DNA from 2 places in the Frankia casuarinae genome. Region 1 is predicted to be linked to the other one. Evidence: predicted binding sites of a transcription regulator. Region 1 holds the regulator's gene; the other holds the start of a gene.
The links. Region 1 encodes LexA, which represses DNA repair genes until DNA is damaged. Its sites were predicted from a motif close to CGAACNNNNGTTCG; they were not measured.

Region 1 (7,336 bases):
CAGATCGTCGCGGCGAGGCGGTGGGCCCGTCTTTCGTGGTACTCGTGGTACACGTCGCAGAGGCTACGTCGGCGGGGCGGCAAAACGGTTCGCGATCGACGTGGTGACGTGGGACCCTGGTTGGCGACGGGATTCGCCGGGAAACGAGGGGGAGGCGCGCCACGAGTGCGGCAGGGTCTTCCGGTCCGGCGGATCCTCCTCGGGCCACCGGGTCGTGGGGCCCGGCCGGAGCAAGCGGCACGGAATGATCGCGGAATGGTGCGGTAGCGGGCCGCGTTGAGAACGGATGGTATGACACTTCCTGCTGACGCCTTCGATGCGTCCACTCTCGACAGATCCCTCATCAAGCTGACCGAAGCCGATTCGTCTTACCTGCCGAACTTCTTCGACGATTCTGGGGACGGTTTCGACCTGGAGGATCGCGCCGCGTTGCGGCGGGTTCCCGGTCTCGCCACCGAGCTCGACGACGTCACCGAGGTCGAGTACCGGCAGCTGCGGCTGGAGCGTGTCGTCCTCATCGGCGTATGGACGTCGGGTTCCCCGCGGTCGGCCGAGAGCTCCATGGCGGAGCTCGCGGCGCTCGCCACGACCGCCGGTTCGGTGGTGCTCGACGCGCTCGTGCAGCGTCGCGACCGGCCGGATGCCGCGACTTACGTCGGTTCGGGCAAGGCCCGCGAGCTCGCCGAGGTCGTCGCGGCGACCGGCGCGGACACGGTGGTCTGCGATGGCGAGCTCACCCCGGGTCAGCTGCGGCAGCTGGAGGAGGTCGTCAAAGTAAAGGTCATCGACCGGACGGCCCTCATCCTGGACATCTTCGCCCAGCACGCGACCTCTCGCGAGGGCAAGGCCCAGGTCGAGCTCGCGCAGTTGCAGTACATGCTGCCCCGGCTGCGTGGGTGGGGTGAGTCGATGTCGCGGGCCGCGGCCAGTGGCGGCGGCCGGGCGCCCATCGGTACCCGTGGTCCCGGTGAGACGAAGATCGAGACCGATCGTCGGCGGCTGCGGGCCAGGATGGCGCGGTTGCGCCGCGAGCTCGCCGCGATGACGACCGTGCGGGAGACCAAGCGTTCCGCCCGGCGGCGGGGTGAGGTCCCCAGCGTGGCGATCGCCGGTTACACCAACGCCGGTAAGTCGTCGCTGCTCAACCGGCTGACCGGCGCGGGTGTCCTGGTCGAGGACGCGCTGTTCGCCACCCTTGATCCGACCGTGCGGCGGGCGACCCTGCCGGACGGCCGGGCCTTCACCCTGACCGACACCGTCGGATTCGTCCGGCATCTGCCGCATCAGATCGTCGAGGCGTTCCGCTCGACGCTGGAAGAGGTCGCCGATGCCGATCTCATCCTGCACGTTGTGGACGGATCATCGCCGGAGCCGGCCGCGCAGATCTCCGCCGTGCGCGAGGTTCTCAACGACATCGACGCGGGCGGCGTTCCCGAGCTGATCGTCGTCAACAAGGTGGACGCCGTGGAGCCGACGGTCGTCGCGGGGTTGCGCCAGCTCGCCCCGGACGCCGTGTTCGTCTCGGCACGCACGGGCGAGGGGCTGGCCGCGCTGGTCGACGCGCTCTGTGCCCGGGTGCCGCATCCCGACGTGGAGATGCGCGTGCTCGTGCCCTACACCCGGGGCGACTTGGTCTCCCGGGTGCACGCGAACGGCGAGGTGCTCACGATGGAGCACACCGAGACCGGTACCCGGCTGTCCGCCCGGGTTTCCTCGGGACTCGCGGCGGAGCTGCACGCCTACCGGGCCTGAGCCCAGGAGCGATCAGACGCGAGGCAACCCGGCCGGCCGCCCGCCGGGCGGCCGGCCGATCCACATCAAACCCTGCGGAGCACAGCCACGATCCGGCCGAGGATGGTCGCATCCTCACCGGGGATGTCGGCGAAGGCCGAGTTCTCCGGATGTAGCCAGATCTTGCCGTCCCGAACCCGCAGACGCTTGACCGTCGCCTCCCCGTCGATCATTGCGGCGACGATCTCCCCGTTGTCCGCGACCGGCTGCTGGCGGACGACCACCCAGTCACCGTCGCAGATCGCCGCGTTGATCATCGAGTCGCCGACGACCCGGAGCAGGAACAGAGTGCCCTCGCCGACGATCTCCCTGGGTAGCGGGAAGACGTCCTCGACCGCCTGCTCGGCCAGGATCGGGCCACCGGCGGCGATCCGGCCCAGCACCGGCACGTAGGCCGCGTCCGACTTGCTTCCTTCGGTGGTGCCCGGCGCCGCCTCACCGACGATGGGAATCGTGCCCGCCACCGTCGTCGCGCCCGCGCCCACATCCGCGCGTTGCCGGGGGTGCTCGACGGTCAGCACCTCCATCGCTCTCGGGCGGTTCGGGTCCCGCCGCAGGTAGCCCTTCTCCTCGAGCACCTTGAGCTGGTGAGCCACACTACTGGTGCTGGTGAGGCCGACCGCCTCACCGATCTCCCGCACGCTGGGCGGATATCCGCGCCGCTCCACCGCGGCCCGGATGACCTCCAGCACCCTGCGCTGCCGGGGGGTCAGGCCCGCGTCCGTGGGGCCTTCGGGAAAGGCTCGCACGTTGCCGCGGGTTCCGCCCCGGCGCGTACCCCTGCCTTGGCTAGTCATCGCTTACCGCTCTCCTCGTCGCGTTTTTCTTCCGCCGTGCGGCCACCGGCCGGCCGGCGACCGCACGGCGGACCGTCCCGCTCCGGAAGCGGTCACCCACCGACTCGCCGCCGTCCGTGACCGGGGGAAACCGCCCGGTTCACACCCGACCGACTCGACGGTAACCGGCGGGTCGCAGAATCTCAAACGTCTGTTCGAGCGTGTCCCTGGCGGTTTCCGGTTCCCGATGCGACAATCGACCACGCGTTCGATCGAACGAAGGTTCGATCTTCGGTGTTCGGTGTCGTCGGAACGGGAGGGTGCCGTGGGATCCGCACACAGGGCGCGGGTCGTCGACCTGTCGATGGCCAGGGACCGGGTGGGTCATCGGCCGCCGGGTCGCCCGCCCGCACCCCCGCCGCTCCGGCTGACCCGGCGGGGTCGGGTGGTGGTGGTATCGATCGTCGTGGCGGTCGTCGTGGCGGTAGCAATCATGATCATGCCTGGGGTGTCGATTGCCGGGCCGGATACCGCGGAGGCGCCGCGGCACCATCTGGTCATGCCGGGGGAGACGCTGTGGGAGGTGGCAGTGGCGCTCGACGAGAGCGCCGACACCCGGGTCATGGTGGACCGGCTGATGCGGCTGAACCACCTGCGGTCACCACTGATCGCCCCGGGCCAGTCGTTACTCCTTCCCTGACGCCCGGCTTCCCGGGTCCACGAGTGTCTCGGCGCAGGGTTCTCGCGCACCGTCGTCTTTCGTCCACGTGCGGTGCCACGTGCGATGCGGACCACACGGACCATACGGGGGTGCTGTCCTCATCTCTGGGGCCGTGCGCTACCTTGGACACAACATCTGGTGCTTACCGGGGTGTAAGTCATCCACAGGTTGTTCCACAGGTCTTCCGCGGGGAGCTGGCGGTCCATCCACAAGGTGGTCTGTCCGGCGTGGATGCCGGGTCCTCAACGGTGTCCCTCATCCCCGGTCCGGGGCGGTCGGCTCCGGCGCGGGCGAAGGAGGCGTAGCGCGTGCGGTGCCCGTTCTGCCGGCATCCGGACAGTCGCGTCGTTGACAGTCGGGAGGCCGAGGAGGGTTCGGCGATCCGCCGCAGGCGGTCCTGCCTGTCCTGCGGTCGCCGGTTCACTACGATGGAGGAGGCGTCCCTTCAGGTTCGCAAGCGCAGTGGGGCGGCCGAGCCGTTCAGCCGGGCCAAGGTCATCGCCGGTGTCCGCAAGGCCTGCCAGGGCCGGCCGGTGCGGGATGATGATCTCGCGCTTCTGGCGCAGCGGGTAGAGGACGCCGTCCGCTCGTCGGGGTCGGCGGAGGTGCCCGCGGAGGCGATCGGCCGGGCGATCCTCGGTCCGCTCCGTGAGCTCGACGAGGTGGCTTATCTCCGCTTCGCCTCGGTGTACCTGGCCTTCGAGTCGTTGACTGACTTCGAGTCCGCGATCGCCGCGTTGCGCTCCGAGGCCGCCGGACCTCCCACCACGCGGGATGGACCAGCACGACCGGTCCCGCGTGGCGCCGTCGATGTCTCGCCGGTGATCGGCACCCAGCAGGTGCATAGCAGGTAGGGCCGGGACCGCTCGACCGAAAGCGTCATACATCGCCCTGGCTCGCCGTGCCGGCCCGGTCCCGCCGGCGACGGGTGACATCCCGCGTCGCGGCCGTGCGAGGACCGCGGACCTCCCGGACGGCACGCATGCGGCCCGGCTCGACCTGGCTGGTGCCGTTCGCCGTGCGTGTGTTTGCCGTGCGCGTGCTCGTCCCCGCGGGCACCGCCGTGCGTCGAGGTCCGGCCCCGCACCGTCCCGACGTCCACTGGCTGCGGCCTGGGGCGGGGATGCCCACAACACATTGTTGAAGGTTGAAGCTGACGAGTGAAGACGAGGAGCGTCATGACCGACAGCCGCGGCACGAAGCCGAGCAGGTCAGCGGCGAAAGCGAGTGGGTTGAAGATCCAGCGGTCACGTACCACCGCCGGCGTCCACCCGTACGACGAGGTCACCTGGGAGTCCCGGGACGTCGTCATGACCAACTGGCGGGACGGCTCGGTCAACTTCGAGCAGCGGGGAGTGGAATTCCCGCAGTTCTGGTCGGTGAACGCCTCCAACATCGTTACCAGCAAGTACTTCCGTGGGGCGCCCGGCACGCCGGGGCGGGAGTGGTCGCTGCGGCAGTTGATCGATCGGGTCGTGCACGCCTACGGCGCGGCCGGCCGCGAGCACGGCTACTTCGCCTCGGACACCGACGCCGAGATCTTCGAGCACGAACTGACCTGGATGCTGCTCCACCAGGTCTTCAGCTTCAACTCGCCGGTCTGGTTCAACGTGGGAACCCCCGCGCCGCAGCAGGTCTCGGCGTGCCAGCCCTATGACGCCCTCGTCAGCACGCCATCCGGTCTGGTTCCCATCGGCGCCTTGGTGGAGACGGACGCGGTGGGGATGAAGGTCTTCGACGCGCACGGTCTGACCCAGGTGATCGCGACCAAGTCCAACGGCGTCAAGGACGTCCTGCGGATCTGGACGAGGGCCGGTCACGCGCTCGACGTCACCGCCGATCATCTGGTGTGGCGGAGCACCTCCGCGGGTGCCGGGGCCTTCGTCCCCGCCGGCGCGCTGCGGGCCGGGGACACCCTCGAGTGGCATCGCACCATCGCCCCGGGCGAGGGTGAGATCACTTCACGGGAGATCGCCGAGGCGGCGCTCGCGGGCCGGCTGCAGGCGGACGGTTTTGTTGGTCGGTACGCCGGTACGAACGCCTCGCTGACCATCGAGGCGATGACTGTGCCGACCCGGCTGTATGATGCTCCGCTACCCGTTGTCGCGGCTTATCTGCGCAGCCTGTTCCAGGCCGATGGCTACGTGTCCCGCCGGGAGCGCTCGACGCTGATCGGGCTGGACATGATCAGCGAGGGCCTCATTCGCGGGGTGCAGGGTTTGCTCGCCCGGTTCGGCATCTTCGCGCGGGTACGCCGCGAGGCGGATCCGCGACCCGACCGCCACGACCTCTGGAGCCTGGGCATTCAGAACGCCGGTGACCGGCGGACGTTCGCGGACGAGATCGGCTTCCTCGATCCGGTGAAGGCCGCGAAGCTGGAGGCGTCGTTCGATCAGCCCGGCCAGGCCGCGAAGCCGGTGAAGCGGTTGCAGATCGAGCGCATTGAGCCGCGCGGGCCGATGCCGGTCTACGACATCCAGACCGACAGCGGCGAGTACCTCTCCGCCGGCCTCCGTGTGCACAACTGCTTCATCCTCTCCGTGGACGACACCATGGAGTCGATCCTGAACTGGTACCGGGAAGAGGGGCTGATCTTCAAGGGGGGTTCCGGGGCCGGGCTCAACCTGTCCCGCATCCGGTCCTCGAAGGAGCTGCTGTCCTCCGGGGGCACCGCCTCCGGGCCGGTGAGCTTCATGCGCGGCGCCGACGCCTCGGCGGGTACGATCAAGTCCGGTGGCGCGACCCGGCGGGCGGCGAAGATGGTCGTGCTCGACGTCGATCATCCCGACATCGTCGAGTTCGTGGAGACGAAGGCCCGGGAAGAAGACAAGATCCGGGCGTTGCGGGACGCCGGCTTCGACATGGACCTCGGCGGGCGCGACATCGCCTCCGTGCAATACCAGAACGCCAACAACTCCGTCCGGGTGACCGACGAGTTCATGCGGGCGGTCGTCGACGGCGGCGGCTTCGACCTGCGGGCCCGCCTCGACGGCCGTGTCCTGGAGACGGTGGACGCCCGCGGGCTGTTCCACACGATCGCCGAGGCCGCGTGGGCCTGCGCCGATCCCGGCATCCAGTACGACGGAACGATCAACGACTGGCACACCTGCCCCGAGAGCGGCCGGATCAGCGCCTCCAACCCGTGCAGCGAGTACGTGCACCTGGACAACTCCAGCTGCAACCTGGCCTCGCTGAACCTGCTGAAGTTCCTGCGCCCGGACCGCAGCTTCGACGCCGAGGCGTTCGTCGCGGCGGTCGAGTTGATCATTACCGCGATGGACATCTCGATCTGCTTCGCCGACTTCCCGACGCCGGAGATCACCAGGGTCAGCCGGGCCTACCGGCAGCTCGGCATCGGCTACGCCAACCTCGGTGCCCTGCTGATGGCCAGCGCCCGGGCCTACGACTCGGACGGCGGCCGGGCGCTGGCCGCATCGATCACCTCGCTGATGACGGCCACCGCCTACCGGCGCTCCGCCGAACTCGCCGGGATCGTCGGCGCCTACGACGGCTTCGCCCGCAACGCGGACGCGCACCGGCGGGTGATGCGCAAGCATGCCGCCGCGAACGACGCGGTGCGCAGCGTGCACGCCGAGGACTCCCGGATCCTCGCCGTCGCGTCCCGGGAATGGGCCCGGGCGCAGACCGTCGGCGAGAAGCACGGATGGCGCAACGCGCAGGCCAGCCTGCTCGCCCCGACGGGCACGATCGGTCTGGCGATGGACTGCGACACCACCGGCATCGAGCCGGACCTCGCCCTGGTGAAGATGAAGAAGCTGGTCGGCGGCGCCAGCATGAGGATCGTGAACCAGACGGTCCCGGCGGCCCTGCAGGCGCTCGGCTACCCCGAGGAGACCATCGAGGCGATCGTCGAGTACATCGCCGAGTACGGGCACGTCATCGACGCTCCCGGCCTGCGTCCGGAGCACTACGAGGTGTTCGACTGCGCCATCGGGGAGCGCGCGATCTCCCCGATGGGCCATGTCCGCATGATGGCCGCGGTACAGCCGTTCCTCTCCGGCGCGATCTCGAAGACGGTGAACATGCC
Region 2 (7,336 bases), 860 kb from region 1:
GAACCGGGCCGCGCGTCCGTCGAGTTCGAGGACGGCGAGCACACCGCCTGCCACACCGGGCTCGGCGCCGTGGCCGCGGCGCCGTGGCCGCTGGGCGAAGCCGTCACCGGACTGCTGACCATGGTGGCGGTCTGGGCGACCCTCTCCCGGAGACTCCTGTACGCGAGCCCTGGAGCCGCCGGCGGCGCATACCTGGCGGCGCGCACCTGGCGGCCAGGTGGTGCTGGCGACGGCGCCACGCGAGCCACTCCGGGAAGTCGGACGACAGGCTCGTCGTGTAGCGCCGTTCACGGCAGCGCGAGCGAGGATATTCTGGAGGTTTTTGAGCTGGTCCTTCAAATTCGGACCTTCCTTCAGCTATGAGCCGGTCTATGCAACTGTTGCCGCACGGAGGAGATCGGAGGTATGTCGGCTGTAGGGGTTGCGTCGGGGTATCTGGTCGGAGTCGACCCAGGGCGGAGGGATGAATTCGGGCCGGCGATCGTGGCCGATTCGGACGATCCAGCCGTGATGGTGGATGAGCCTGTGATGATATCCACACAGTAGTACCAGATTGTCAAGTGAGGTTCTTCCACCGTCTATCCAATGACGAACGTGGTGAACTTCGCACCATGACGGCGGCCGATCACACCCCGGGAATGAACAGCAGACGTCTCGGGCGATGACGGCGCGGCGTAGGTCCGCGGGTGCGGTGCGGTGGGCCCGTCCGACGTCGAGGGGGACGCTCGCCGCATCGAAGACGACGCGGGTGACCGTGGCGTCACAGGCCAGCCGGCGCAGGACACTGGCCGGCAGGGGTTGACCCCAACTGGTGGTGGCGGGCGTACCTCCCTGGCCGAGTAGTGCCGTCCAGGAGACGGTGACGGTGAGGTGGGGGCGCACGCCGCCGGTGACGGGCAGGGCTGCGGTGGCGAGGGTGCGGTGAAGGAGGTCGACGAGGGCGTCGGCGCGGCGCTGTGCAGGTGTGCGGGGGTCGAGGGTGCCGTCGTCGGCGGGGCGGGGTTTGGCCAGCGGGTCAAGTGCGCTGCGTAGGAGCGCGGCGGCTTCGGCGTCGAGTTCGCCGGTGATACGGGTGCTACCCCCGGGCAGATCGGTGATCCACAGGCCGCGCCGATCCGCGGGGGCGTCGCCCGAATCCTGGTTGCCGTTGCCCGAATCCTGGTTGTCGTTGCCGGGGTTCTGGTTGTCATCGCCGGCCGGGCCCCCTGCGGGGCCGGGAGACGTGCCGGAGTCGGCGCCCTCACGGTCGCCGTTCTGGCTGCCGGTGTTGGCGGGGCCGTCGCCGCCGGGGCTGGTGTCGATGCGGGTGAGTTGTTCCCGCAGGTGCCGGCCAAGACGGGCCAGTTCGCGGGGGTCGAACATCCGGGCCAGCTCCAGCAGGGATGCCTCCGCCGCGGTGTACACCTGCGCGTCCAGGCCGCGGGGGAGAGAACGGATCGTCGTGCGGACCTCGACCGCCTGCTCGACCGTGATCGCGCCGGCGGCCAGGGCCGCACCGGTGGCACTCAGCGGTCCGTCCACGGCCAGGGCCAGGGCCAGATCGACCAGGCGATGGGCGTCCCCCGGCCGGATCCGCAGCCGTTCCCGCAGCAGCGCCGCGGTGCTGGTAGCCCCCTCCCGCACGGCCAGGTTCCGGCCGTGGGCCTCTCGCACCAGCGCGAGCCGTACCGCGGCCAGGCGGGCCAGCTCCACCGAACAGTCGTCCAGGGCGCCGTACAACTCGGCATCCGACAACGACCACACCGGCGCGTCCAACAGGCCGCCGACCTGCTCGGCCACTACCGCCAAACCCGACGGCACCAAATGCTGCCCGAGGGCCGGGCCGGCAGTGATGGTCATGGATCAAGCGTAGATCACACAACCCCCGATGTCGAACTCATGTTCGATTGCCGTAACTAGGTGCTGTGGTCGTAGCGGAAATGAGGACCGGCGTGCTGGTGCGCGCCCTGCGCGAAGATCCCGGTCGCCCTCGGCTTCACGTGTATGGCCGGCGGCCTGCCGGCCGGGACCGTCCCCGCACCCCGCCCGGGCCGCCCTCGACTCCCCCGGCAGCCCGGGGCACGGCCTCGAGCACGGTCCAGAGCCCATCCCGCGCCTGCGATTGTTCACTTCTCCGGTGGAAAATCTGCACCCGCCGCGGACAACGACCCGACACGCTGCTAGCGTCGAAGCCGTGAGGTCGTATGCCGGATATCCGGGACGGTTGCGCGCCGCTCTGCGATGTTCGGGGGGATGCCCGAACATCGGTACACCGAATGGTCACCCATCCCGCACGGCCGCCTTCGACGGGCTGTGTCCAGGCTCCTGACCTTTTCCGTACCACACGATCTTAGGCATTCCGACCGGGCCCCGGGGAAGCGGCCCGGTTCGGCAGCCGGACCGTCCACCGCCGCACCGCGCGAGCAACCGTGAGGAACCGCGGACGAGGACAGCCATCGCGGATTAGTCGCAGAGGCATCGGTGCCCGGCCAGCGCCCCACGGCCGGCGCCCAGTACACCGCCGACACGCCGGCGCCCAGTACACCGCCGACACGCCGGCACCCCACCGCCGACACCGCCAACACCGCCAACACCGCCAACACCACTGACACCGAACACCGACTTCGACCCGGGGAGAATCACCCTATGAGCACCGAGAGCTGGTCGTTCGAGACCCAGCAGATCCACGCGGGAGCCCAGCCGGACCCGGCGACCGGCGCCCGAGCCGTGCCGATCTACCAGACCACCAGCTACGTCTTCCGCGACACCGACCACGCCGCCGCTCTGTTCGCCCTCGGTGAGCCCGGAAACATCTACACCCGGATCATGAACCCCACTCAGGACGTCTTCGAGCAGCGCATCGCCGCCCTCGAAGGTGGGATCGGGGCGCTCGCGGCGGCGTCGGGGCAGGCCGCGGAGACGCTGGCGATCCTGAACCTGGCCGAGGCCGGCGACCACGTGGTCTCCTCGGCCAGCCTGTACGGCGGGACGTACAACCTGTTCCACTACACCCTGCCGAAGCTGGGCATCGAGGTCTCCTTCGTCGGCGATCCCGATGATCTCGAGGAGTGGCGGGCGGCGGTACGGCCCACCACGAAGGCGTTCTACGGGGAAACGATCGGCAACCCCCGCGGCGACGTCCTCGACACCGTCGGGATCTCCGAGGTCGCCCACGCGCACGGGATCCCGCTCATCGTTGACAACACCCTCGCGACGCCCTATCTGTACCGGCCGCTGGAGCACGGCGCGGACATCGTCGTCCACTCGGCGACGAAGTTCATCGGCGGCCACGGCACCGCGATCGGCGGCGTCATCGTCGACGGCGGCCGGTTCGACTTCGGCGCCTCCGGCCGGTTCGCGAACTTCACCACTCCCGACCCGAGCTACCACGGTCTAGTCTACTGGGACGCGCTCGGTCACGGCTCGTACATCGCCAAGGCACGAGTGCAGCTACTGCGCGACCTCGGCCCGGCGATCTCCCCGTTCAACTCGTTCCTGCTGCTCCAGGGTCTGGAGACGCTGTCGCTGCGGATCGAGCGGCACACCGCGAACGCCCGGCGGGTCGCCGAGTGGCTCGATGCGCGCGACGAGGTGAGCTGGGTGGCCTACCCGGGCCTGCCATCGTCGCGGTGGTACTCCCGGGCGCAGAAGGTGCTCCCCCGCGGCGCCGGCGCGATCCTGTCCTTCGGCATCGTCGGTGGCGCCGAGGCCGGGAAGAAGTTCGTCGAGGGGGTCGAGCTGTTCAGCCATCTGGCGAACGTCGGCGACGTCCGCTCACTGATTATCCATCCCGCGACGACGACGCACTCCCAGCTCACCGAGGCCGAGCAGACCGCGACCGGGGTCACCCCGGATCTCGTCCGCCTGTCGGTCGGCATCGAGGGGATCGACGACATCCTGGCCGACCTCGATGCCGGGTTCCGTGCGGCCAAGAGCTGAGTCGCGTGGCACCGGTGCGGCCCTTTCGGTCGAACCGGTACCGCCGACGGTCCAACCGATACCGCCGACGGTCCAACCGATACCGCCGACGCCACCGCCCGCCTCCGGGGCATGGCGCGCCGGGATCGACCCGGTGGGACGGCGCCGGTTCGTCGACCTGCCGGGACCGCTGCAGCTGGAACGCGGCGGCATCCTGCCCGGCGTGACGGTGGCCTACGAGACGTGGGGCCGCCTCGACGCCGCGGCCACCAACGCGGTGCTGGTCCTGCACGCGCTCACCGGGGACAGTCACGCCGTCGGCCCGCCCGGGCCGGGCCATCCCACCCCAGGCTGGTGGGATGGCCTGATCGGGCCTGGGCGGGCCCTCGATACCGATCGCCTCTTCGTGGTCTGTCCGAATGTGCTGGGCGGCTGTCAGGGCACGACCGGGCCAGCCAGTCCCGCGCCGGACGGCCGACCCTGGGGCGGCCGATGGCCCGAGATCACGATCTCCGATCAGGTCACGGTGGAGGTCGCCGTCGCCGACGCGCTCGGCATCCGGCGCTGGGCCGCGGTGGTCGGCGGCTCGATGGGGGGCATGCGGGCCCTGGAGTGGGCTGTCGGCCATCCCGACCGGGTCGACCACGCCGTGGTCCTGGCCTGCGGCGCGGCTGCGACGGCGGAGCAGATCGGGTTGTCCGCGGTGCAGCTTCGTGCGATCATCGACGACCCGGCCTGGAACGGCGGCGACTACCACGGCCGGCCCGGCGGACGCGGCCCGGACGCCGGCATGGGTCTGGCCCGGCGGGTGGCCCAGATCAGCTATCGCAGCGAGGCCGAACTGGAGGAGCGGTTCGCGGATCGGACCCGGCCCGACGGGTTGTTCGAGGTCGCCTCCTACCTCGACCACCATGCCGGCAAGCTGGCCGCTCGGTTCGACGCCGGCACTTACGTCGCACTGACCCGGGCGATGATGACCCAGGACGTCGGCCGGGGGCGCGGGGGGCGCGCGTCGGCGCTACGGTCCTGCCCGGTGCCGTTCACCGTCGCGGGGGTCGACTCCGACCGGCTCTATCCCCTCCATCTGCAGGAGTACATCGCCGAGCGCGTCGGCGCGCCGTTGCGCGTCGTCCACTCGCGGCGCGGGCACGACGGGTTTCTGATCGAGACCGAGCAGGTCGCCGCAATCGTCCACGACGCCCTCCGGACGGCCTGACCCGGAACTGATTATCCGCACAGTTTATCCGCACGTTGACGGCACCGCGCGGCACTCTGACGGCACGGCGCGGCACGTTGACGGCACGGCACCCCGGCCCGTCACCTTGAGCGTGTATGAACCGCTGCATGGTGACCCCCTCCGCCGGTCCGCCGGGTGCCCGCCCGGGCGGGCTGTTCGCCACCATCCGCGCGGCCCTGCCAGGCCTGCTCCCGAGCGAGCAGCGGGTGGCCGAAGTGTGTCTGGCCCGTCCGGGGGACGTGGTCGAATGGTCCGCTGCGCAGCTCGCGGAGGCCGCGGGAACATCGACGGCCACGGTGGTGCGCGCCTGCCAACATCTCGGCTTCCGCGGATTCCAGCATTTCCGCGTCGAGCTCGCCCGGGAGAGCGGGGCCGCGGCGCTGCGCGGTGAGATCGGCCGAACGGACGCCGCCGACCCGGTCGAGCGCCTGGTGGACACCGTCTTCGGCGCGGCGACCGCGGTGCTCGCCGACGCGCTCGGCCCGCTGGACCGGTCCCGTCTCGCGCCCGCCGTGGACCTGCTGGACCGGGCCGACCGGCTGCTCGTCATCGGCAACGGCGGATCGGCTCCGGTCGCCCAGGACGCGGCGTTGCGCTTCCTGGGTATGGGCCGGCCGGCCGAGGCGCCGGGCGACTCGATCGCCCAGGAACTCACCGCCCGCCTGCTCGCGCCCTCGGACGTCTGCCTGGTTATCACGAGCAGCGGAGCGAACGAGCCGAGTCTGCGGGCCGCGGAGGCGGCCCGGACCGCGGGCGCCGCCGTCATCGGCATCACCAGCTACACGGCCGGTCCCCTGGCCGAGATCGCCGACATCAGCCTCGTGGTGGGGGCGCCCGACTGGCCCATCAGCTCGGACATGATCGCAAGCCGGCTGGCCTCCCTGCTGCTGCTCAACGCCCTGCAACTCGCGGTCGGCCTGCGCCGCACGGACAACCCGCTGCTGGCCGGAACCATCATGCGGGACGTCCAGGGCCACTCCGTGCGGGCGGAGGACGGCCCGCGGCGGCCCGCGGCGGATCCCGGCCTCGGGGCCGCCGATCCCTACGAGTTCTGACCGATGACCGGTCGGGTCAGGGGACGCGCGGACAGCTACGAAAGCGTCCCACCGGCAAGGCGCTTGGCCGGAGATTCGTTGCGGTAAGTGACTGTCCCCCGTTTCCCGACCGTCATGGACCATTCATCTCGGTACCCGAGACTGCCTCTGTAACGAGGAACCGGGAGGCAGGCGCGCTCCTGGAGCAGACGTACACGGGGTGCTGGGTGGCAGAAATCCGGATCGAGGGCCTCACGAGGCGCTTCGGAAACGTCCGTGCGGTGGACGACGTCTCCCTCGACGTGGCGGACGGCGACTTCCTCGTTCTGCTGGGACCGAGCGGCTGCGGGAAGACCACGCTGCTGCGCATGATCGCCGGCCTGCTGGAGCCGAGCGAGGGACGCATCATGCTCGGCGATCGCGACATCACCCATGTCCCCGCCCGACGGCGCGACCTCGCCATGGTCTTCCAGAGCTACGCGCTGTACCCGCACCTGACGGTCGAACGCAACATCGGGTTTCCGCTGCGGGCCGCGCGCCGCCCCAAGGCGGAGATCGCCCGGCGCGTCCGCGAGGTCGCCGACCAGCTCGAACTCGGCGGGCTGCTCCACCGGCGCCCCCGTGAGCTGTCCGGCGGGCAGCGCCAACGGGTGGCGCTCGGCCGTGCGCTGGTCCGTGACCCCCAGGCGTTCCTCATGGACGAACCCCTCTCGAACCTCGACGCGAAACTGCGCACCGCGACCCGCACCGAGCTCGCCGGACTGCACCGCCGGCTGGGCCGGACCTTCATCTACGTCACCCACGACCAGGTGGAGGCCATGTCGATGGCAACCCGCGTGGTCCTGCTCAACGGCGGCCGCGTGGAACAGGTGGGCAGCCCGACCGAGGTCTACGACACGCCGGCCTCGGTGTTCGTCGCCGGCTTCCTCGGCGCACCGCCGATGAACCTGATCGAGGCCCGGGTGGAGGCCGACGGCGACCTGCTGGCGGTCCGCGCGGACGGGCTGCGCATCCCGCTGTGGCCGGGCTTCGACGAACCCCGCGACGTCATCGTCGGTCTGCGACCCGAGAACCTGACGCTGTTGCCCGGCTCGGCCGAGTCGCCCCGCCCGGCCGAGCCGCCCCACCCGGCCGAGGCATCGACGGCATCACCCGGCTTGACGGCATC

Region 2: the regulator LexA is predicted to act here: its motif matches at 1,872-1,885, upstream of FRANCCI3_RS14220 (HNH endonuclease signature motif containing protein).

The regions. Positions count from the first base shown of each region.
Region 1 is NC_007777.1:4,189,481-4,196,816, reverse strand. Features, by position in the region: gene hflX (GTPase HflX) at 292-1,752, shown strand; gene lexA (transcriptional repressor LexA) at 1,818-2,588, opposite strand; gene FRANCCI3_RS17710 (LysM peptidoglycan-binding domain-containing protein) at 2,893-3,267, shown strand; gene nrdR (transcriptional regulator NrdR) at 3,597-4,142, shown strand; gene FRANCCI3_RS17700 (vitamin B12-dependent ribonucleotide reductase) at 4,467-7,336, shown strand, end outside.
Region 2 is NC_007777.1:3,330,348-3,337,683, forward strand. Features, by position in the region: gene FRANCCI3_RS28575 (hypothetical protein) at 1-54, opposite strand, end outside; gene FRANCCI3_RS14220 (HNH endonuclease signature motif containing protein) at 370-1,839, opposite strand; gene FRANCCI3_RS14225 (bifunctional o-acetylhomoserine/o-acetylserine sulfhydrylase) at 2,626-3,918, shown strand; gene FRANCCI3_RS14230 (homoserine O-acetyltransferase MetX) at 3,890-5,113, shown strand; gene FRANCCI3_RS14235 (MurR/RpiR family transcriptional regulator) at 5,242-6,189, shown strand; gene FRANCCI3_RS14240 (ABC transporter ATP-binding protein) at 6,396-7,336, shown strand, end outside.